Spartinivicinus poritis: one gene and its partner. The protein of the gene in region 2 binds, or shares a complex with, the protein of the main gene of each other region. Links are inferred from orthologs where the notes say so. Each region holds a gene or a part of one and is shown on either strand. Other genes may lie near its edges. The genes, in order: ORQ98_RS05325 and dapF.

What was found.
Region 1: the proteins of dapF (region 2) and ORQ98_RS05325 are in contact, whole or in part, in a solved structure (PDB 5YGU), measured with the Escherichia coli proteins. The link is inferred for Spartinivicinus poritis from one-to-one orthologs.

What each region holds. Positions count from the first base shown.
Region 1 is NZ_JAPMOU010000004.1:208,986-220,682, reverse strand. Bases 4,647-7,568 are described here. They hold ORQ98_RS05325 (RNA pyrophosphohydrolase), read left to right. Parts: upstream 4,647-5,801; coding sequence 5,802-6,335; downstream 6,336-7,568. Other genes in these bases: ptsP (phosphoenolpyruvate--protein phosphotransferase), read left to right, coding at 6,380-7,568; ORQ98_RS05330 (histidinol-phosphatase), read right to left, coding at 4,739-5,392; ORQ98_RS05335 (class I SAM-dependent rRNA methyltransferase), read left to right, coding at 4,647-4,702. Outside these bases: ORQ98_RS05350 (pectin acetylesterase-family hydrolase), read left to right, coding at 65-1,444; ORQ98_RS05345 (hypothetical protein), read right to left, coding at 1,600-2,547; ORQ98_RS05340 (glycine cleavage system transcriptional repressor), read right to left, coding at 2,648-3,166; more of ORQ98_RS05335, read left to right, coding at 3,509-4,646; more of ptsP, read left to right, coding at 7,569-8,698; peptidoglycan L,D-endopeptidase MepK, read right to left, coding at 8,669-9,247; ORQ98_RS05310 (sulfite exporter TauE/SafE family protein), read left to right, coding at 9,463-10,251; lgt (prolipoprotein diacylglyceryl transferase), read left to right, coding at 10,416-11,258; ORQ98_RS05300 (thymidylate synthase), read left to right, coding at 11,348-11,697. UniProt on the Escherichia coli protein: Master regulator of 5'-end-dependent mRNA decay.
Region 2 is NZ_JAPMOU010000057.1:12,702-24,411, forward strand. Bases 7,950-10,884 are described here. They hold dapF (diaminopimelate epimerase), read right to left. Parts: upstream 9,865-10,884; coding sequence 9,034-9,864; downstream 7,950-9,033. Other genes in these bases: xerC (tyrosine recombinase XerC), read right to left, coding at 7,950-8,302; ORQ98_RS25110 (DUF484 family protein), read right to left, coding at 8,339-9,037; lysA (diaminopimelate decarboxylase), read right to left, coding at 9,939-10,884. Outside these bases: ORQ98_RS25075 (endonuclease/exonuclease/phosphatase family protein), read left to right, coding at 1-161; ORQ98_RS25080 (ATP-binding protein), read right to left, coding at 141-3,560; ORQ98_RS25085 (HvfC/BufC N-terminal domain-containing protein), read right to left, coding at 4,433-5,182; bufB (MNIO family bufferin maturase), read right to left, coding at 5,172-6,020; BufA2 family periplasmic bufferin-type metallophore, read right to left, coding at 6,146-6,409; ORQ98_RS25100 (HAD family hydrolase), read right to left, coding at 6,679-7,389; more of xerC, read right to left, coding at 7,379-7,949; more of lysA, read right to left, coding at 10,885-11,189; LPS translocon maturation chaperone LptM, read right to left, coding at 11,211-11,327; iron donor protein CyaY, read left to right, coding at 11,468-11,710. UniProt on the Escherichia coli protein: Involved in the succinylase branch of the L-lysine biosynthesis and in the biosynthesis of the pentapeptide incorporated in the peptidoglycan moiety. Catalyzes the stereoinversion of LL-2,6-diaminopimelate (L,L-DAP) to meso-diaminopimelate (meso-DAP).

The DNA of each region.
Region 1 (11,697 bases), on a different replicon or contig from region 2:
TAGTGGTCAGCAGTTGACTAGTAACTAATAAAAATAAAAAAAACAAGGAGGTTAAACAGTAGCTATGCAATTATCAAAATTGAAAACATTAGGTATCTTACTAATGCCTTTTGCATTAATTGATTATGCAAAGGCTAATTCAATGATGGTTGATTATGCCAAAAAGCAGTTATCTATTTCTAGTGGAATAAATAAGTTGACGGTTGAGGAACAACAAGGCGCTTTCCCATTAATAGCTAACCCAGAGAGCTTTAATGATGGCTTTGATCCTAAACACTTTGGTAAGTGGCAGCAGGTTGAGCTGCATCCATATACAGGGGCAACTTGTGGTAATGGGTCGCCATACAAGTTCTATGTAAATTTGAGTAAGGGGACGACAAATTTAAGTATTAACTTTGAGCCAGGAGGTGCTTGTTGGGATTATCCGAGCTGTAAAGGAGAAAATGGGATTAAAGGGGCGCGAAATATAAATGGAATACCAAATAACTATATGAATAAGGTACAAACTGCTTATTTAACGCCTTTCTTGTACCGTAATCATTATCGAGATGACTTTCCTGCACAAGACTGGACCCAAGTATTTCTGCCTTATTGTACGGGTGATGTACATGCTGGAGATCGAACAGTCATCTATAAAGATCCAGAAGGCAAAGGTAAACCTTATGTATGGCATCATCGGGGAATCCGTAATGCTCGAGCAGTCGTTGCTTGGTTAAGAGAAAATCTTAGTCAGCCAGAGCAAATGCTTACAACAGGCTGTAGTGCGGGCGGTAATGGTGCAATTATAAACTATCATTACCTGAGAAGAGATTTACAGCCGACATATAGCTATATGTTAAATGATTCAGGGCCTGTATTTAATGCATTGGATAATTCTAACCATTGGAAATCTTATCCTGCTCATCTCACCATTCGAAAGTCTTGGGGACTAGACCCTTTAATTGATGATTTAAGCCAAGAGTTAGTAGGATTAACCAAGCAAAACTTAGGTAGTTTTTATGGTGCATTAGCAGACTACTATCCTACAGATAGGTTAGCATATAGTCACTTTAGAGAGGACTTGATCTACTCGGCTTATTCCTATGAGCGGTTTTACCCTGAAATTTATAATCAATCAGATAAAAAGAAACGCAAAAAATTACTTCATAAATATTGGTACCAAGATACTGATAACTTGATAGCTGAGTTGGATAAATATGGTAACTGGGGCTATTTCTTTCCCCAATATAGAGGGTTGGCGGGTAGTCACTGCACGACTATTTTGGAATTTGCGAATAGTGATATTCAAGAAGCTGGCTTAGAATTTAATGACTTTGTTGACAACTTATTTAACCGATCAATGCCGCTTTTAAAACAGGTGGAATATGATGGCTCTCGTGATTTCCAGCGCCCAGTGAGCTGGTTGTATCGTGTTATTAATATTATGATGGGGGTAAATGATTAGGTATGGCTTTCTGAAAAACTGTGAGATAGAAAGTATTAAATAGTGGCCATATTAAGGTTGTTACCTTCTTTGATGTATGGCCACTAACGTTCTATAAAAGCTTAAGATGGTTAGAAAAAATTTTGCGTTGTTTGAATATAAGCTTTTATGAGGAGTTACTGAACTACTGGTTCAGAAGACGTATTTGGCTTAGTAGGATAATATATTTTTGCTCTTAACTCGGCGAGTTGACTAGATATGATGCGTTGTTTTTCAACTTCTGTCAGGTGTGGATATTGCTTGTCTATATTCTCTAATACTGTTATCTCTTGTTGTTGATACTGTTGGTGTTGCTTTTGTAGCAGAGGGTTTGAGTTAGCGTCATCGACTGAATAATATTTAGCCTGAATAGCTTTTGCCTGTTCTAGAATGTCTTGTTCGCTTTTGTTGGGAGAGTGTTCTAATAGCTTAAGTTCTGCTGCTAGCGACTCCTGTTTAGTCAAAGAGTTGTCTAACAAGGCTTCTATCTCTGATAATGTTTGTTCATACTGTTCACTTTCCTCTGATTCACTTTCCAAACGTTGAAATAAAGAAGTTAGCTGCTGACTAGCTTGTGGGTCTGTCAGTGACTGGGCTAGCTCACGTCCTAATACCTCTTGCAGATTATTTGCTATTAGCGGCTCAGCTGCTTTGGTATTACTATCGTTTAATAATTGATCGGCGATGTATAAGCGGTAAAGATTGATTAATAGCTTCTTCAATTCCTTTGGATGATTTTCTGGTAATAAATTCCCAAATAATTCTATGCAGGTGCTAGCCTGAGAGCTGGGACATTGTTTCATTATCAGTTCAAAACTTTGTGTTAACTGTGGCTGGGCCTCAATTGCAGCCTGTAGTAGTGAACTTTTATCATAAGACAGAAGCTGTTTGATAATATGATGGCTAACAGTTATTTTTTTTATGAAAGCTGGTTGTGAAGATAACTGTGGTGACTGCTCAGTCTTATTATTAACAACAGCTTTTGTTGTTTTATAGAGGTTGCTACTGTCGACTAGTGAAAAGGATAGGTAGCCAATTGAGGCACCTGCTGCGATAGCAATAATTGCTAGATTGTATTTTATCATGCTGTCCCTAGCGATTGTGATTAGTTACACCTATAGCTGTTGGTAGTTATTTTTTATTTCTGGTATAGGTGTGTTAGGTCGATAGTTGCGTTAGTAATTATTAATTCATATTAATTTCAACAATTAATTCGTTTGCTAGTGATTCTAAATCTAGGGCAAGTTTTTCTTTATTTATATTGGTTGGTACTTGCAGGGTGGCCTCTGCTTTAAATAACATATCACTAGACATAGGAGCTGGGCTGCACTCAGTTTCTAAGTCTATAACATTTATATGACGCTGCGCTAAAGCAGCTGAAATTTCTTTGACAATACCTGGGTGATCATTTCCAACAAGTTGGAGGGTTACTTGGTAGGTCGTTGTTTGGGGGACTGGAGGCAAGTTGCTAACTTCAAAATGGATATGACAGTTAGTAGATTTAATATTTTCTAGCTGTTTGACGAGTTGATCAGCCATTTGCTCGGGTATTTCTACTCGAACGATGCCGGCGAATTTACCAGCCATTTGACTCATTCTACTTTCTAACCAGTTGCCTTGGTGTTGGCTAATGATGTTAGAGAGGTTTTCTACAAGGCCGGGTTTATCATCGGCAATAATGGATAATATAAGACTTGTTTGCATCAAGAATCCCTCAATAGTACTTATTTAATTGTTGTAAACTGTTTTGATAATAGAAAGAGCTTTCAGTCTATTGACATTACACAGTAATCAAAATAGGGCAAATTGAAAAGAGACTAGCAGCTCTTGTAGATAACTCTTGATAATAGAGCGCTACTATTATGCTAAGCCAAAGTATGGCAGTATGTTATTAAATATGTTGTATTACCGTTAACTGGCCAATTTTTAAAGGTTCGCTGGCTATCTTCTTTATGTAAAGTCGTTTCTTAAGAAGGATGTGTCCTTTAATTTATTCGGCGGTGTAACTTGCAAGTTAAGCCAAATTTGAGTGGATAGAATGGTGCTATGTCACTTCCAACTATACGATTAAAAGCAAAAGCAGATCGCAGGCTCCGGGCGGGGCATTTGTGGATTTTTAGCAATGAGGTTGATGTTAAAGTCACCCCATTTAGTAATTTTGAACCTGGCACTCAGGCTGTTGTGGAAAGCTCTACAGGTAAACCTTTGGGTGTGGCAACAATTAACCCTAATACCTTGATATGTGGGCGTTTAATTAGTCGAGATATTCAGTACAGCCTGACTAAGTCATTTATTGTTCATAAAGTAAATATTGCCTTGTCTTTGCGTGAACAGGTTTTTAGTAAGCCTTTTTATCGTTTAGTTTATGGTGATAGTGATGGGTTACCTGGGCTGATAGTTGATCGCTATGGTGAATATCTAGTAGTACAGTTAAGTACGGCTGGGATGGAATTAGCTAAGGGTGAAATCATTGCTGCTCTTGAGCAAGCGCTGCAACCAAAAGGTATTTTATTTAAAAACAATGGCCAATCCAGAGCCTTAGAAGGGTTACCTGAGTATGTGGAAGTTGTTTCTGGAGAAGTACCTGATAACTTGCAGTTGGAAGAAAATGATGTATTTTTCTTGGCTCCTGCTAAACATGGTCAAAAAACAGGCTGGTTTTATGATCACCGGATGAGCCGGGCCAGGTTACAGAATTATGTAAAAGGTAAGCGAGTACTTGATGTTTTTAGTTATGTAGGTGGCTGGGGAATTCAAGCGGCTAAAGCAGGTGCTTCAGAAGTCGTATGTGTTGATAGTTCCAAATCAGCACTTGAGTTTGTTACTGCGAATGCTGAATTAAATGGCGTAAAGAATACAGTTGAAGCCTTATGCGGTGATGCCTTTGATACATTAAAGCAGCTAAAGGAAAATGGTGAGCGATTTGATATCGTTGTGGTAGATCCACCTGCTTTTATCAAACGTAGAAAAGACTTAACTAATGGAGAACTTGCGTACCGACGAATTAATGAGTTGGCTATTAGGCTAATGGAAAAAGATGGTATTTTACTATCAGCTTCCTGCTCAATGCATTTGAAGCGAGATGTGCTGGTGGATATTTTGCGACAGGCAAGTCGCCATTTGGATCGTAATTTACAGATTATTGAACAGGGATACCAAGGCCCAGACCACCCTGTATTACCAGCTATTCCTGAAACAGAATATTTAAAAGCCTTATTTTGTAGGGTTACATTGATTTAGTAAAAAGGGAGCTTTCGCTCCCTTTTTATCTTAGATTTATCTCAGGCTAATAATTGGCCAGCCTTTGGAGTGAGCTACTTCCCGTAGTGTGTCGTCTGGATCAACGGCAACGGGGTTATCCACTTCCTCTAATAGCGGTAAATCGTTGTGAGAGTCACTGTAAAAGTAGCTGCCATCTAAACTGTGGTTGGTTGCTGTTAGCCAATTATGCAGGCGTTTGACTTTACCTGCTTGAAAGCAAGGAGTACCCGACACTTGTCCAGTATAACGACCATTAAGGAATTCTGGAGTGGTTGCTAAAAGATGATCAACACCTAGACGTTCAGCAATAGGGGAGGTAACAAAGGCATTGGTCGCTGTGATGATTAATAAGTAATCTCCATTACTACGGTGATCATTTAATAAGCTAGCAGCCTTATCCAACATTAGAGGTTCAATTTTTTCCTGCATAAACTGCTGGTGCCACTCATTGAGCTGCTGAGTGCTATGTTGACTGAGAGGCTTTAAGGAAAACTGCAAAAACTCATTAATATCCAGATTGCCATTTAGATAAGCTTGGTAATAGTAGTCATTAGCTTGTTTATAGGCTTCAGCATCAACTATCCCTTGCTCAACCAGAAACTCACCCCAGGCGTGGTCACTATCACCACCCAATAATGTATTATCAAGATCAAAGATTGCCAGTGCCACGCGTAAACCCCATACTCCAAGTAAATTTCGAGTCTGTAAAAATCACCCTATATCAGAATGGCTATAGGTATCGTTTCGTTTTTCTGATATAGCTGAAACCACTATAGCTATAACAAACTAAGATAATATAGTCTTAATAGCCGACAGCTATGTTATTCATAAGCTATATTGCTAAGTGATGCACCCTGTAAAAAAGAGGCATCTAACACTCTTATTTACAGGATGCATCACCTGATGTAAACCATGTTACTGAAGGCGTTTTTAGGTGAAGGCTTATCGATAAGGTGTTAATAGGCTAAGTGGCCTTAGTTATTTTTTTACAGATAGATTCTAAAGTACGTTGCTGAAAGTTGCTGATTTGTGGAACAATGCAGTTAATGTTTACAGATTTCTGATAACGATGCACGCTATGAGTGATAGTCATCGTGAGTTACAACAGTCGACTGGAACAATAGATGCGGACGGATTTAGGCCTAATGTAGGTATAATCCTTGCTAATCAGCATTCCCAGGTATTGTGGGCAAGGCGGATTGGTCAAGATGCATGGCAATTTCCACAAGGGGGGATTCATCCTGATGAGTCGCCAGAAGAAGCTATGTATCGGGAACTTCATGAAGAAGTGGGATTGCAGCCTCAAGACGTTAATATCTTAGCCTGTACTCGGGGCTGGTTGAGGTACCGTTTACCTAAACGATTAGTTCGCCATCATTGCCATCCGATTTGTGTGGGACAAAAACAAAAATGGTTCTTGCTGGAGTTATTAACGGCCGATGATCAGGTCTGCGTTAGTCATACAAATTCGCCTGAATTTGACGGTTGGCGCTGGGTCAGCTATTGGTACCCCTTAGGCCAGGTGATTTCGTTCAAGCGTGAGGTATACCGTCGTGCGTTAAAAGAGTTGGCGCCACGAATGAGTCGACTGAACAATAATAATAACCGTTAGTCCAACCCGGCTACCACAATGGTTAAGGTTGCGGATAGGTAAGTATGCTCAATACGTTAAGGAGGATCGTCCAAGAAGTGAATGCCGCTCACGACCTGGAGACGGCATTGGATATTATTGTCACGCAAGTGCGTCAAGCCATGCACACAGAGGTTTGCTCTGTTTATCTATTTGATCATGAAACCAACCAATATACGCTGATGGCCACTGAAGGGCTTAATCGCTCTGCTATTGGTATCACCATTGGTCGCTCAGAAGGTTTAGTAGGCCAAGTTGGGCTGCGTGAAGAACCAATTAACTTAGAAGATGCTCCTACCCATCCAAAGTTTCTTTATTTAGAAGAAACTGGAGAAGAATGTTTCCATGCTTTTTTAGGTGTTCCCATTATTCATCACCGGCAAATTTTGGGAGTACTTGTTGTACAACAACGAGAGCGGCGTCGTTTCAGGGAAAGTGAAGAGTCATTTTTAGTCACTATGTCAGCACAGCTTGCTGGTGTTATTGCGCATGCTGAAGCCACCGGTTCCATCAAAAAGTCCAACCGTAAAAGTGGCGAGCCCCATGAAGCCAAGTTTAATGGTGTAGCCGGTGCACCAGGAGTAGCTATTGGTGAGGCGGTAGTTATATTGCCACCTGCTTTCTTGAGTGCAGTACCTGATAAAGAAGCTGAGGATGCAGATCTTGAGTTGCATTCGTTTCAACAGGCCCTGGAAGCAGTGCGTGAGGATATGCGACGTACTGCTAGTAAGCTGGCAGATCGAATCAGGCCAGAAGAGCAGGCATTATTTGATGTGTATTTGCGCATGCTGGATGACAATGCCATCGGTGCTGAAGTTAGTGCGCTGATTCGGCAGGGGCAATGGGCTCAAGGTGCATTGAGACAGGTGATTGAAGAGCATGTCCGTGCCTTTGAAATGATGGAAGACCCTTACTTAAGAGAGCGGGCAGTCGATGTTAAAGACTTAGGCCGAAGAGTCTTAGCCTACCTTCAAGAAGACAATAAGATTAATGTCTCCTACCCAGAAAACACCATTTTAATCAGTGAAGAAGTGACTCCTACCATGCTAGGAGAAGTGCCTAAAGAAAAGTTAGTGGGGCTGGTGTCAGTGTTGGGCTCAGTTAACTCTCATGTGGCTATATTAGCTCGGGCCATGGGAATTCCCACAGTAATGGGCGCAGTTGACCTGCCGTATAACCAACTCAGCGGCAAAAAGATGATTGTCGATGGGAATTTAGGTCGAGTCTATTTAAGTCCATCTAGTGAGCTATGTAACCAATACCAAGAAGTCGTTGATGAAGAAAAGCAATTTATTGCCGGTTTAGAAGGATTAAAAGGGCGTCCTTGTATTACACGCGACAACTTTCGTATTCCATTATGGGTAAATACCGGGCTAATGACAGATGTTATGCGCTCGTTAGACCGTGGGGCTGAAGGGGTTGGTCTGTATCGCACAGAAGTACCTTTTATGATTCGGGAGCGGTTTCCGAGTGAAAATGAACAGCAGGAAATCTATCGCGCCCAGCTGCAAGCATTTGCTCCGAGCCCGGTTACGATGAGAACCCTGGATATTGGGGGTGATAAATCACTATCCTATTTTCCAATTGAAGAAGATAACCCGTTTCTTGGTTGGCGAGGTATTCGAGTTACGTTAGATCATCCTGAAATTTTTTTGGTGCAGATTCGCGCCATGTTAAAGGCCAGTGCTGGGCTTAATAATTTACGTATTATGTTGCCTATGATTTCCAGCGTGGCGGAAGTTGATGATGCTTTACACTTAATTCATCGAGCCTATGGGGAGGTTGTGAGTGAAGGCGTTAACGTACAATTTCCTCCAGTGGGAGTGATGATTGAAGTACCAGGTGCTGTATATCAAGTGTCTGAATTTGTAAAACGCGTTGACTTTTTATCCATTGGTAGTAACGACCTGACCCAATATATTCTGGCTGTGGATAGAAATAATCCGCGGGTGGCTGACTTATATCACTCGTTTCATCCTGCAGTATTGTATGCATTGCAGTCAGTTGTGAAAGATGCCCATGCTGCAGGAAAGCCTGTCAGTATTTGTGGTGAGATGGCTGGAGAACCGCTAGCAGTAGTACTATTGGTTGCAATGGGGTTTGATGTGCTGTCTATGAATGCTACGAACTTACCCAAAGTAAAATGGGTGTTGAGTAATATCAGTGTTGGCTGGGCAAAAGAAGTACTAAGCAAGGTGCTTGTGCTTGATGATGCCAAGATCATTCACAGTACACTTGAGTTGGAGTTAAGAAAGGCGGGGCTGGGAAAAATTTTGACCCCTGCCAAAGAACTTAACCCGACAGAAATCAGTGCTTCACCAAATGCGTGTGGGGCCGGTATCTAAGTGAACGAAACCACTTCCAGGATAATAGCCTACTCCACCACCTTTCAGACTGAGTGCTGCACCTCTTACATCTTTTAAGTTACGCCCAGGTACAGCTATATCTATGGCTCTTCCTTTCATATGAAAGCTATTTTTAGCTACGCTACGGCCCTGACGGCGCAACATTGCATTGGTTTTTGGTGAGCGATAGCCTGAAATAACATTAAAGGGTGTTTTGGCTGGTAAATCGAGCTGATATTGTAACCAGAAAAGCAAGTCCATTAATTCTGGATCCATGCTGTATGTTTCACCTGAACGGTGGTCACGAAGTACTCGATTAATTTCAGACATAGCATCTTTTACAATTTGGCCTTTTTCCCAAAAAGTAACAGATACTTTTTCCCCCGTGTGGGTATTATTTAGTACGAGAGACTTATAAGCAGGTTGAGCAAAGTCTTTAAAAATAGAGGCTTGACTGTAACTTGATAATGCTGCTGTGGTCAAAGTAGCAGCAGAACACATCAGAAACTGGCGGCGAGACAGCTTCTGTTCCATGCTTCGATTGCGCACAATTAATACCTTTCAAAAATTAAATTTTTGATCAAGTTTGCAAGACCAAAAATAAAAGTGTTTAAAAATTGAACGATTTTGGGTTTTTATTAGTATTATTGAGCGTTCATTCATGTGAGTAATTATGCATAAGTAAGACCCGTTGTATACCTGTAGGTTCAATGTATGAAAAAATATTCTGAAAACACGTTTATCTATACCTGGCAGATAATTTTATGAGTTTGTTTTTGTCTTATATCTTAGTAGGAATGGTAGCAGGCACACTTGCTGGCTTATTTGGGGTAGGTGGCGGGTTAATTATTGTACCAGTGTTGATTGCATGCTTTGAACTACAACAGTTTGCACCTGATACGCTAACTCACTTAGCTATAGGCACTTCTTTGGCAACTATTGTAATTACTTCTCTAAGTTCCGTAAAAGCGCATCATGATAAACAAGCTGTTAACTGGCTACTGGTGAAATGGCTGACTTTGGGCATTATTATTGGCTCTATTTTAGGGGTGTTTTTTGCTGCTTCACTCTCTGGAGATAAACTGCAGCTGGTTTTTGGAGTTTTTGCATTATTAGTAGGTTTAAAAATGGCGGTAAACTGGTCTCCTGGCCAACAGCGAGAAAAGACCAATAAACCATTATTAAGTGGTGGTGGTGGTGTAATCGGCTTTTTGTCTGCCATTTTTGGGATTGGTGGTGGCACAATGACTGTGCCTTTTCTCACTTGGCAAGGAGTGCCTGTCAAGCAGTCAATAGGGACCTCTGCTGCTTGTGGCCTTCCTATCGCAATTGCCGGGGCTTGTACATATATTGTGGTAGGATGGGGGAATCCCGCACTACCCGATCTGGCTGTTGGTTATGTATACTTGCCTGCTTTGTTAGGAATTATTTTAACCAGTGTGATATTTGCCAAGCTGGGAGCATGGCTAGCACACAGGCTTCCTTCAAATTATGTACGTCAACTGTTTGCCTTGCTATTGTGCGCTGTTGGTGGGCATATGATGTTTTTTTAAGCAGCTGATGTTTTATGCTTTTGTATAAGATTTAGACTGATATTGAGAGTTTTTACGATAGCTAAGCACTCATACACCCTGTTTCTCAATTCAAAGAATCTGTCGCAAGGAGTATCAGCTTTATTGCGTGGCTACTGGCTCAATTAATTTAATGGGATGAAATAATGGTATACACCCATAACATAGATAAGGTTGCACTGGATCTAGGGGCAGTTCAGATACACTGGTATGGCCTTATGTATTTGGTTGGCTTTGCGCTTGCCTGGTGGTTGGCTAATAGCCGGGCAGCAAAATCCCAAGGGCTATGGAATAAAGACCAGGTGTCAGACCTAATTTTCTACGGTGCTTTAGGTGTTGTGATCGGTGGTCGTGTAGGCTCGATGTTGTTTTATTATTTTGACGACTTTATTGCTAGACCATGGATGTTATTAAAAGTGTGGGAAGGGGGAATGTCTTTCCATGGTGGGCTACTAGGCGTGCTGGTAGCCATGTTGTTTTATGGCCGAAAAATTAATAAATCTTTCTTTCAAATGACAGACTTTATTGCCCCACTAGTACCTTTAGGGTTGGGGGCTGGTCGAATAGGTAATTTTATTAACGGGGAGCTGTATGGTAAGCCAACAGATGGTAGTTGGGGAGTTATCTTTCCAAGTGTAGGCATAGAACCTAGGCACCCATCCCAGCTGTATGAGTTTGCCCTAGAGGGTGTCGTATTATTTTTGATTTTATACTGGTTTTCTCAAAAACCTCGTCCAAGAATGGCTGTATCAGGAGTATTTTTGCTTGGTTATGGCTTATTCCGGTCGTTAGTTGAGTTTGTCCGCTTACCTGATGAACATCTCCAATACATAGCTTTTGATTGGTTAACTATGGGGCAAATCTTGTCATTACCTATGATTATCCTGGGGGTGGCCTTTATCATTTTTGCTTACCAGCGCTATCCTTTAATTAATGGGATCAATAGTGATGACCAAGCTTTTTTAGATAAGCACAAAGCAAAAGCATAGAGTCCATTGATGCTTGAGCTTAGAAATATTAACAGACCCAAGACTTTTTCTAGATAACTTTCAAAAGCACTGGCTATTTGTAAAACAATATGAAGCAGTATTTAGATTTAATGCGTCATGTTAAAGAACATGGTGTTTATAAAGCAGATCGAACTGGTACAGGTACCTATAGCGTTTTTGGATATCAAATGCGCTTTGATTTAGCTGCTGGGTTCCCCTTAGTCACTACAAAAAAGTGTCACTTGAAATCAATTATTCATGAGCTGCTTTGGTTTCTACGTGGTGATACTAATATTAAATACCTGAAAGAACATGGTGTTTCAATTTGGGATGAATGGGCAACTGCAGAAGGTGAACTTGGCCCGGTTTATGGAAAGCAGTGGCGATCATGGGAGGGAAGTAGTGGAGAAACGATTGATCAAATTGCTGAGCTGGTAGA
Region 2 (11,710 bases):
GTTGGCCAAGCAAAATACCTTTAATTCCTATTGACCATATTTTGTTAAGCAAAACAATAAGAGTAATTAGTATAAAGGTAGGGCCAGATATTGGATCTGACCACTTACCAGTGATTGCTGAGATAGGGTTAAAAAATAATTTAATCGACAGTAATAGATAGCCTGCTTCTCTCCCTTGCTTTTGCCCAGGGGGAGCGTTTATCACCAATTGACTCAAACCAATACATTTCATTTGCGTCTATTGGAATCAGACCTGAAGTTAAAATCAGTCGTTTAAAGCCTCTGTCGTATAAAGTTTTTGCCCATTCACAGCCTGTTATTTCTTCTCCTATAAATTCATTATCAATATAAATGGGTGTATTTTTAGAGATTTGATCTGCATGTCTCTCGAACTCCATTGGGCTTTTCAATGATAGTAGTTTGGCTGGATGCATTTTAGCATCTAGCTCCCAGCAAACACGGATACCTTTATTATCTTCAATATGCACAGCATCATAATTAACAGATGCTAATGTGCTTACCTCTATAGATAACCAATTAGCGAGAGATTTTGGTAAAACTTTAATCCCTAGTTGAGAACAACGCTCTATTACATGGCTACTTTTATAGTGACTGGTCACTAAAATACTGTGCTGAGCTATCTGCAGAGCCTCGATGATATCAAGCCCAGTTTTAGCTTTACCTATTAGTTCGTAATCTGATAAAAACAACAAGGGACGGTGGGGATTAATTTTTTTCTGGTAAAATTCAATGGCCTGTGTCTCATTGAGGAAATAGTTAACCTCTATGCGCGAGTCAGTCAAAGGGAGGGATTCTAGACGGCTCTGCCATACACGATGCATACTGATATCATCGTCTAGAATCATGACTTGTGAATTTGCAGGCAATACTAATAAAGGCAAAAACCAGGAAGGAGTTGCTTGTAGAGGTAATATAATAGTTATTTGAGTGCCAACACTAGGTTCAGAACATACAGCCAGCTGTCCTTGCCATGATTCTATTGTGGTCTTGGCATGGGATAAACCTAAACCTGTGTTACCAGGTTTACCTATACTTACCCCTCGCTTTAATACGTTATTAATGAGCTTATTTGGAATACCTTGACCATTATCAATGATCGTAATAGCAGCCTTATTATTTAACTCTTGAAGCCTTAGTTGAATATTAATGCTGCTTTTATTTCCTTTGGCTTCTACTGAGTTATTAATTAAATTAGACAGCACTCGCCGTAAGGTATTAGCATGAATATTTGCAAATAACCCATAAGCATCGTTATCTACTTGTAACTGTAGTTCTATTGCAGGTTGGAGACGGTATTGTACTCGTTTTTCTGAAACTACTTCTTCTAGTAAAGTAGATAATAGCTGCTTGGAAATTTGTTGTTTAGCTGGGTCTTTATCAGCATTTTGCTCACGTTCCACTACTAGCAGGCCATTGGCAATGTCATTGATGCTATCAATGGCGCGACGAAAGATAATGCGGTTTCTTTCAGGAAATACTTCTAAGGATTGCTCAGCAACCATTTCTAAGGCTGTCAGTGGAGAGCGAATATCATGGGCAACCTGTGCCGCTATTTGATTGATTCCTTGTAGATTTGCCATGCGCTTTTCATTTTCAATAAAATCATTAAACCTGTCAGCCATGGTGGCAAACTCGTCAATAAAATAGCGTTCTTCTCCGCTTCTCTCTTTAGGGCTGCTTGATGATTTATCCATTGCCACATCTAGAACCATTTTGGCTTCACTGCAAATACGTTTTACAATTCGGTAAGTGATAGAAAATACCAAAAGCACAAAAGCAATATAAATAGCTGCTACAATAATTAAGTGGTGTAAGATTTTTTGGTGAATAATGGAATCATTAAAGTAAACGGTAATGGTACCTCGTTGATCCTGTTTAAGTAGAGGGTTGTAATAAATAACCCTAGAAACAGAATACGTTGATTCGCTTGTATTACAATGGGTTTGTTGTATCAAGTTTGTATTGATATCTACACAGTCAACATTTATCCTTTGACGAAGGGTATGAAGCAATTGGTTGGCCTGAGAAGTTTCTTCTAAATGCGCAAACTGTCCAGCATATTGTTCTGCAATAATTTGGTCTTGCTGACGCTGTGCTTCTGTCGCATGCTTTACGAAGTACCAGGTTTCACCTAAAAATACCAAAAAGCTGGTAATAAAAAACATGATACCTACTACCATGCCCAGGCATTTTTTTAAGCTGGCTCGTTCAAACTTGCTGACATTTTCCCCTTTTTTATAGTTAATAAAAGCAAGTGAAGCACCGATAACGCCTAATACTGACATCATGACGAAAATGCCCATATGAGGAACGCCTGCAATTAGAATCAGTCCTGCAATCATTGCGTAGGTTAGCCGAGCCAGTAAGGAGCCGCCACTAAACCAGCTGGCTTTAAACTCATCCGGCACAAAACGGTGACTATCAGAAGTAATTTCGGCGCGCAAGGCAAAAGAGATTGGATAAGCAACCAATATCACTGAAAAAATACATCCTAGTTTGGCAACTGTTGATATACTGCTATAAAAAGTAAGTGCTACTACTGCAGATAATAAACTTAAGCACAGTGTTCCTAACCAGCGGATAGACCTTAGTTTAGTTTGTTTGGAAAGCCAGGGGATAAAAAAACGAGAAATTGCTATACCAAAAAAAGTAATTACTACAGCGGCTCCCATACCCCCGCCCCAAACAAAGATCATTGGTAAGTTTGCTTCTTTAAATAAGTAATAAGACTCACCGACTAAGAATAGATTACAGACTTGTAAGAAAATATGTGAGTATGCATAGGTACATAAAATTGGAAATGTAGCCTGAGCAGATAGAAATAATTTTGTTATGGTTATGTCACTGGTAGAGTTGCCTTCTTTTATAGAGATAGTGCTGAAGTCTAGATCTTTAGCCATTTTAAAATAGACTACTATTTGAATTAATAGCACATACAGTATCATTCCAAGTGGAACTAGGGCGATATATTCCTTCGAAACCTGAGAAAAAAACTCTGTTTGTAATAATAGGCCAATGCCTAGTGCTATTAGGGGTAGTCCAAGGCGAATCCATATACCGTACTTATAACTGGCAAGAAAAAGAGGCGGGGCATCGCTGATTTTAATAGTGTTCTGCTCAAGCTTTTCTTGATACCAACGTTGATAAGCTGCTTGGTACGAGCCACTGGTAAATGCTCCATTAAGTGCGCTGAACAGCTGTCGCAACACTAAAAAAGATAGCATCAATATATAATAGCCCTGTATAGCGAAAAAAATAGTTAAACCGAAAAATAAAGTAGATATGAAGTCACAAAATAGTCCTAGTCGAACTGAGAACTTCCAGCCAACACGGTCTCCTAAGTACCCTGTAGGGATTTCTAAAATTGCAGATAGAAAAAATAGCAGAAAAGTAGATAGAACTATACCTTCTCGTCCAAAACCTTCTGTCGTGGCAATAATGCAATAGACGATTAAGCCAGTAGCCAGATTTCCACCACTTAACAAGCCGTCTGTATGGCCAAATTGTCTCAACAGCTTTTCTGTATAAATACTGGACATATGAGTTCCTTCTGAGTAACAACTAAGCATATGCTCAGCGCTTACATAATTTTTAGGCAGTTTTAAAATAGAGTGCCTTATATTTTGGCTAATAGAAATAAAATTTTAAGTATGTAAATATAAACAAACTTAAGCTGTTTTTTAGTTTAACTATAGCTGGTATATTGATTTGAAATAATGTTATGTGCTGTCAAGGCTTAGGCTTTTGCTATAGTAAAGATTGTGTACTAAAAAGTAACATGCCATACTTAACTCGTTGTAGCTTATCGTTTATTTTTTGGAGGAAAAAATATGAGAAATATTTGCTTATTGGATGGTGATGAGTGTTAGTTAGTAAAGTTAGCTTTAAAGGTTATATTACTAATCTAGTAATATGAGGTAGCATCTTTAGCTTTACTTCTACTTTAGTGACTTATCAATACTCAATTTTAGGAGGGGGGCAGTAGTAGTCTATCCCCCTGTTGTTCCCAAATATCTGTGCCTTTATTTACTCATCCCCGATCAGAAACATATAATTTATTGTTTCTCTCCTTAAGTAAACGAAAATCCCCTTTTCATACTCGCAAAATGAGTGGTACTAATATTACTATTCTATGAATAATACGACACGGTATCAGGCTAATAGTGATTAATCAAGCATTCAATTTAAGACAAGACGGATACCAAAACAATGTTTGTTTTTACTTACTCTCTTTTGGCTGCAAATAACTGTTTGCTCAAGGGTAGCGAGTATAGTTAATTTCTTCAGATATTGGGTTTTTATGATGTTTCAGTAGAGAAAAGTTAGTTACTTAAGAAGGCTAGAAGGCTGATAAGAAAGACTGTTATTGACCTAATAGAGAGGGGGAGTAGGCCTGCACTGAAATCCCATTTCAGCATACAGACATCACTACTTGGTCATTGGTCAACTGTTGGATAATCTGAGCTGCTCTTTGGGGGGCTTGCTCTGGGGAATGCCACTGGCATAGCTGTTCGCAAACTTCGGCAAAGGTAACTCCTTCTATAATGAGTTGGATAATCTGCCATTCATCTTTGAATACAGAGCGAAACTGTGTAACTAGCTCTTTGCGCCATATCAGCCAATAGCACGTATTTTGTACAACGGCAGGTGGTGTATGGTCTGCTTCAAGAGATTGCCAAATGTTGACCACATTGGTTTGATATTGGAGTACTTGTAGGCTAGGAACTAACTTGAGTTGTATGGCCGACCATTGATCTGGGGCAATTGTAGCTAGCTGCTCAATAGCAATAACCTCACTACTTGCAGCATCAAAAGCGGCTCTAAGTTGCCATTCCCAGTTTGCTAACTCAACTACTATTGGCTGCTTAGAAAATAAAGGATGGTGCTTTAAGAAACATTGCATATTACTACCAAACCAACGTAGGGATGGATCAGTAGAAGACATTTGTTTTATATAGTCAGCAATCAACTGGTTGTATAAGTCATCACCCAATAACTTACCTAAACAGGGGAAATCAGTATCCAACGCTTCTTTTAGACGCTGACTATAGGCATTTTTGTAGATGGCTAGCCCTGGTGTTTCAGTGGTCACCAGGTGCTTAACTTCACTAGGTTTGCCTTGTAAAAATGCAAGAAACTCTTTTTGTAAATTAGCAAGCATTGGCATAACCTTGATAGTCTGTATAAATAGGCCCTGCAATGGCTCTAGCTTGGTTTAGTTCAGCCAGTAATTCTGAAAAAGCTGGCAGATTATCATCACGCTCTATCATCGTTGATACAGGGCCATATAATTGAGCAGCTTCCTGATAGAGGCTCCATACATTGTCAACGACCGGCATGTCATGGGTATCAATAACATAATCGCCATAGTCGCTGTGACCAGCTAAATGATGTTGCATCACTCGTTCAGCAGGAATACCATTTAAGTATTCTGTTGGGTTAAACTGATGATTGCGAGCGCTCACATAAATATTATTTATATCTAACAAAAGATAGCAATCTGCTCGTGTCACTATTTCCTTAATAAACTCCCATTCAGTCATTTTTGAATCAGCAAAAGTGACATAACTGGATAAATTTTCTAATAAAATTTGTCTGCCTAAAAACTCTTGTACATATTGAATACGAGAAACAATATGTTGTATTGTTTGTTCTGTATAAGGAAGAGGTAATAAGTCATGGCTGTTTATATGATCAACCCCTGTCCAGCATAAATGATCAGAAATAAAAATAGGATTAATTCTTTTGGCTAATTTTTTTAGCTGTGTTAAATAATCTTGATTTAAAGGATCTGTACTGCCGATAGAAAGGGATACTCCATGCATCGCTAGAGGGTATTGCTCACGAATAGCATCTAAATAATACAGTGGTTTACCACCTGCAACAAAATAGTTTTCTGATATTATTTCAAACCAATCAACATTAGGTTGGGTTTCTAAAATTTCCTGATAATAGTCATGGCGCAACCCTAGGCCAAAACCATAAAAAGGACGATTCATTCGGGTTGCCTCCATAATTGTGGATATAGAAACAGTTGATATATCTAGTGAGGGATAAATGGACGTTGGACATTATCAATAATGACGGACTATTAATAATTACCAAATCCATTTATTCTCAAAAATTACTTTTCTTCTTTAACCGTACCACCTTTAGCTTCACATTCTTCAGCAGACATATTCAAGTAACCCTGGCCTTTACAAGAACCATGACCTTTACAGGCATTACTTGCAGTAGCACAGTCGTTATGGCCTTTACAGCTATTAACACCCCAGCATTGAACCTGACTGGCTTCAGCACTAGTTGCTACTTGAGAACCTAAAGTAAATAAACCCGCAGCAACAACAGCTAAAGCAGTACCTGAAACTTTCTTTGGTGTACTCATCATATACTCCTACTACTCATAGTAATTTCATTAAATTAAGCATTGATCAATGACTCAACCCTAAAGACAGGGCAGAAAGAAAATTAATTTCAGTCGGGTAATTAAAAATGAATAAATTAGCTTCGGTCTTGTGACTTTATTCAAGGTTAGAGTTTTCGAAACTAACCAGAATAATCTAACATCCGAGGCCAACATTTTAACGGCATAATATTTTTTGTGGCCTGATGAAGTATTTGGGCTATTAAGTAGAATGCTTTTAGAGGTGCCCTAAATTATATTTTTATTCTTTTAATTGCTTTTGGTAATTCACTTAGACAACTAATCACTGCATCGGGTTTTATGTGGTAATCCCATGAGCTTTGCTCTGGGTTAAACCAGATGGCTTTTAGTCCCACTTCTTTGGCACCAATAACATCATATTCTGGATGGTCGCCGATGTGTACAATTTCTTCAGCAAGCACTTTGGCTGCCTGAATACCTGCTTGGAAAAATACGGGATCTGGTTTGCTGGTGTTTAGTTCGTCTGCACAAAAGGCAAAATCGAAATAATCACCTATCGACAGGCGTTTTATATTGACGTTACCGTTGGTGAGTACGCCCAGGGTATATTGTTGGTTTAATTCTGCTAATACAGATTCCACATAATCAAAGTAATTAACCTGGTGGCGGGCATGGAGAAATACTTCCATAGCTTGTTCGGCACCGTTGGTAGCCTGTTCAGTATAGCCAGCTTGGCCCAGTAACTCTTCAAGTGCAACCTTTCTTAAGTTAGTTACTTGGTGGGTGAGGGCTGGGTTGGCTTGTTTTATTTGGTCCTTAAACTCTCTGAACTCTCCAGTGGTTGTATCTATATCATGGTGATCATTTATGTTGGGAAATTGAGCTAGCAGCCATTCGATAACAGCTCGCTCAGCTTTTAGTAAAACAGGTGTGTTATTCCATAGGGTGTCATCAAGATCAAAGGTGATCGCTTTAATTGTCATTAGGATTACTGCTTGTTGAGGATTTTTTACGCCTGGCTCGTGGGTGGCTGCTGTCGTATACGTTGGTTAATTGGTTGAAATCTACATGAGTGTACACTTGTGTAGTGCTAATATCACTGTGGCCCAGTAATTCCTGTATAGCGCGTAAGTCACCGCTTCCTTCTAATAAATGAGTAGCAAAACTATGGCGCAGCATATGAGGGTGCAGGTTGCCTGGTAGCCCCATGAGTTGAGCAAAATGTTTTACCCGGTTTTGGATTTGACGGTTACTAATTCTATTACCCTGCTTTGAGACAAAGAGAGCAGCTTCACCTTGTTTGGCTAACTGGCCACGGGTTGTCAGCCATTTTTTTAAACAAGTGCAGGCATAACTACCAATTGGTACCAGTCGGGTTTTATTACCTTTACCAACCACAGTTGTTTGTTGTTGGCTAAGATCAATGCCACTAATGTCAAGCTGTGATAGCTCGTTTAACCTTAATCCTGATGAATAAAAAAGCTCTAAAATTGCATGATCTCTAATTAATAGTGGGTCGTCAGGGGTTGTATTTAACAATTGAGCAGCTTGGTCAACATCCAGTAGTTGAGGTAGTTTTTTAGCTGCTTTTGGTGCTTGTAAGGCAACTGTAGGGTTTTGCAGCGAGGGGTGTTTACTGCAATAAAAATTATAGAATGAGCGAATGCTGGACAAGTGTCGCTGTATTGAGCGGTGATCTAAGCCATCATGTTTTAACTGGCTTAGATAGTGTCTGAGTTGTTGAGGTGTTATTTGCTCCCAGCTAAGGCACTGCTGGTTGTCTAGCCAGGCTGCTAGCTTATTTAGATCGCGCTGGTAATTATTAAGGGTATGTTTTGCCAGCTGTCGCTCTATACTCAGATAGTTATAATATGCCTGTAGTACTTGATTTAACACGCTTAGTTGGTTGTTCTTGTTAATTGACAGTCTTTGTTAGCTGGATTGTTCTTGAAAGTGGTAAACCAGCTGGCTGAGCACTTCACCAATATGGGTTAAAAATAATGTGCCATTGCTAGTGCGGAAGTGATTCATATCTTCACTACCAATAGCCAAAATGCCCAATAGTCGTTGATGATAAAGTGGTACCACAGCAGCAGAGCCAACCTGATGGGCTTGATCAGGGAAGAGTACAAGTTTTTGCTCTAACTTTAATAGACCGGTAATAGGCTTAGTGCTATCTAGAATATCCCCTAACTGTTTTTTAGCTTCTGCTAACGCCAGGGTTCGGCCATGGGTGTTGAGAGGCTGATCAGCAAAATAAAGTAAGCAGCAGGCATCTGTTTTAAACTGCTCTCTAAAGTGTTCCTCAATAATGACTTGAATGTCTTCCAAACTATTGGCAGCTAGTAAGTTGATAATGAGCCGACGGGTTTTATCAAAAAGTTGGTCATTTTCTCGGGCGATGGCTATTAAATTACTTAAGCGCTTATGCAGCTCTTTATTTTCTTTTCTGAACAAATTAACTTGATGTTCCAATAAAGAAATTGCTTTACCACTAGGGTGGGGAACAATGAGTGTTTTCAGTAAATCAGGGTTGTCCAGAAAGAAGTTAGGGTTAGCTTCGAGATAAGCAACCACCTGCTGTTCGGTGATTTCTTCCGAAAACGCCAGCTTATTGGTTGGTTTTGTCATAACCTAATTTGACCTTCAAATACCCGGCAGGCAGGACCTGTCATTTTTACACTATGCCCTTCGCCTTGCCACTGAATCGTTAAACTACCGCCTGGTAAATTCACAGTTACCTGCTCATCCAGCAAGCCTTGAATACAACCAACGACAACTGCCGCACAAGCGCCAGTACCACAAGCTTGAGTTTCCCCTACGCCACGTTCAAACACCCGCAAGTTGATTTCCTGGCGGCTTAGCACTTCCATAAAGCCAACATTAACTCGCTGTGGAAAGTCAGGGTGTGACTCTAACTCTGCCCCGAGCGTGTTAACTGGTGCGTTATTGATAGAGTCTACTACTAGCACTGCATGAGGATTACCCATTGAAGCAGCACCTAACTCTATTTCACCGCCAACAGTTTGTACTTTATAAGTCGCTTGCTGTTGAGGTGCATTAAAAGGAATTCTGCTTGGTGCTAGCTTGGGTATACCCATATCTACAGTAATATTGCCATCGGCTTCTACTATTAATTCTATATCACCTGACAGTGTTTCAACCTTAATATGGTTTTTGGTTGTTAACTTTTTGTCTAGCACAAAACGAGCAAAACAGCGCGCTCCATTTCCGCATTGCTCTACTTCGCCACCATCTGCATTGTAAATTCGGTATTTGAAGTCATTGTTTGGTTGGCTGGGGGGCTCCACAACGAGTAGTTGATCAAAACCTATCCCACGATGGCGATCAGCCAATGATCGAATTAAATCTTCATTGAGTTTGCAGTGTTGGGTGACTAAATCGACAACCATAAAGTCGTTGCCAAGCCCGTGCATTTTTGTAAAACGTAACAGCATGGTGTTGTAAGTCTATGTGCATCTAAAGCCTGGATATCTCATTAGTTAAGGTTACAAGAGATATCCAGTTTTACTTAGTTAGGAAGTAGATATTCGTTTGCTATTTGCTGGCTAAAAGTTTCTCTAGCCCGTATTAAGTGGTGCTGGCCTTTATCTACCATCACTTCTGCTGCTCGGTTACGGCTGTTGTAATTGGAGCTCATAACAAAACCGTAAGCACCAGCTGAGCGAACGGCCAGTAAGTCGCCTGGTTTTAGGTTAAGCTCTCGGCCTTTACCTAGAAAATCACCTGTTTCACACACAGGACCAACAATATCGAAGTTGGCTTGTAGGCCATCGGTTCTTGGCTTTACCTGAATAATGTCTTGCCAGGCATTGTATAGAGATGGGCGAATCAAGTCGTTCATGGCGGCATCTACAATGGCAAAGTGCTTGTGGCCATTATCTTTCAGCATATCAACTTGGGTTACTAAAATGCCTGCGTTGGCAGCAATTGAGCGGCCTGGCTCAAATACTAAGGTGAGGTTACGTCCCTGAATTTTTTCCATAACCGCTTTGGCATAAGTATCCGGCTCTGGTGGTATTTCCTGCTGGTAACGCACTCCAAGGCCGCCACCTAAGTCGAGGTGTTTGAGCTTAATACCCAGCTTGGCCAGTTCATCCACTAAAAATAATAGGCGATCCATGGCGTCTAAAAATGGATCAATCTCAGTTAATTGTGAGCCAATATGACAGTCGACACCTAATATTTCCAGGTTCGGTAGTTGGGCAGCCTTTTGAAACACAGAAATTGCGTCATCAAAAGAAATACCAAACTTGTTTTCTTTAAGCCCTGTTGAAATATAGGGGTGGGTTTTAGCGTCAACATCTGGGTTGATTCGTAATGAGATAGCAGCTTGCTGATCCATCTGTGCAGCGACTTTTTGAATGCGCTCAAGCTCAAATTCAGACTCCACATTAAAACAGTGGATGCCGACCTCAAGCGCACGAGCAATTTCTGCCTCTTGCTTGGCTACCCCAGAGAAAACCACTTTGGCAGGATCACCGCCAGCAGCCAGGACACGCTCAAGCTCGCCTACTGAAACGATATCAAAGCCAGCACCTAATTTTGCTAAAACATTAAGAACAGCCAGGTTAGAGTTGGCCTTTACCGCATAGCAAATCAAATGGGGGTGTTCACCCATCGCCTTGGTATAGGCAGTGTAATGGCGTTCCAGAGTGGCACGGGAGTAGACATAGCAGGGCGTGCCATACTGCTTAGCAAGCTCCGTAACCGGAACATCTTCGGCAAATAACTCGCCATCGCGGTAAAAAAAGTGATCCATATTGCTTCTTAATCAAATCGCTTATTGGTTAACAGACTCTGTAGATTCTTGCTCAGATTCATCTGGTAAGTAAAGAGGTCCTTTTTGACCGCAACCAGCCAGCCAGGTAAGCAGAAGTACAGCAAATAGAATGCGCATTGGATATCCCTCACTAATAGTACAATAATGACGGCAAAGTATACCCTGTCTGTTATAGCTCGGCTAATGTTCAAACAGTTAAACTGGTAGCGACTAAACAAATTTGTACAATGGGCTAGAACAGGCTGGTAACGATTTAGATGTCTCATCAAACAGGTCACAAACGAATGACAGAAGCAGAATTTAACGAGTTATTAGATGAACTAATGGTAGCAATTGAAGATGCCATCGACGAGCTGGAAATTGATATCGACTGTGAGTCTGGCAACGGTATGCTAACCATGCAGTTTGAAAACCACAGCCAGATTATCCTAAGTCGTCAGCCTGCACTACGACAACTATGGCTGGCAGCTAAAAGCGGTGGATTTCACTTTAACTATCAA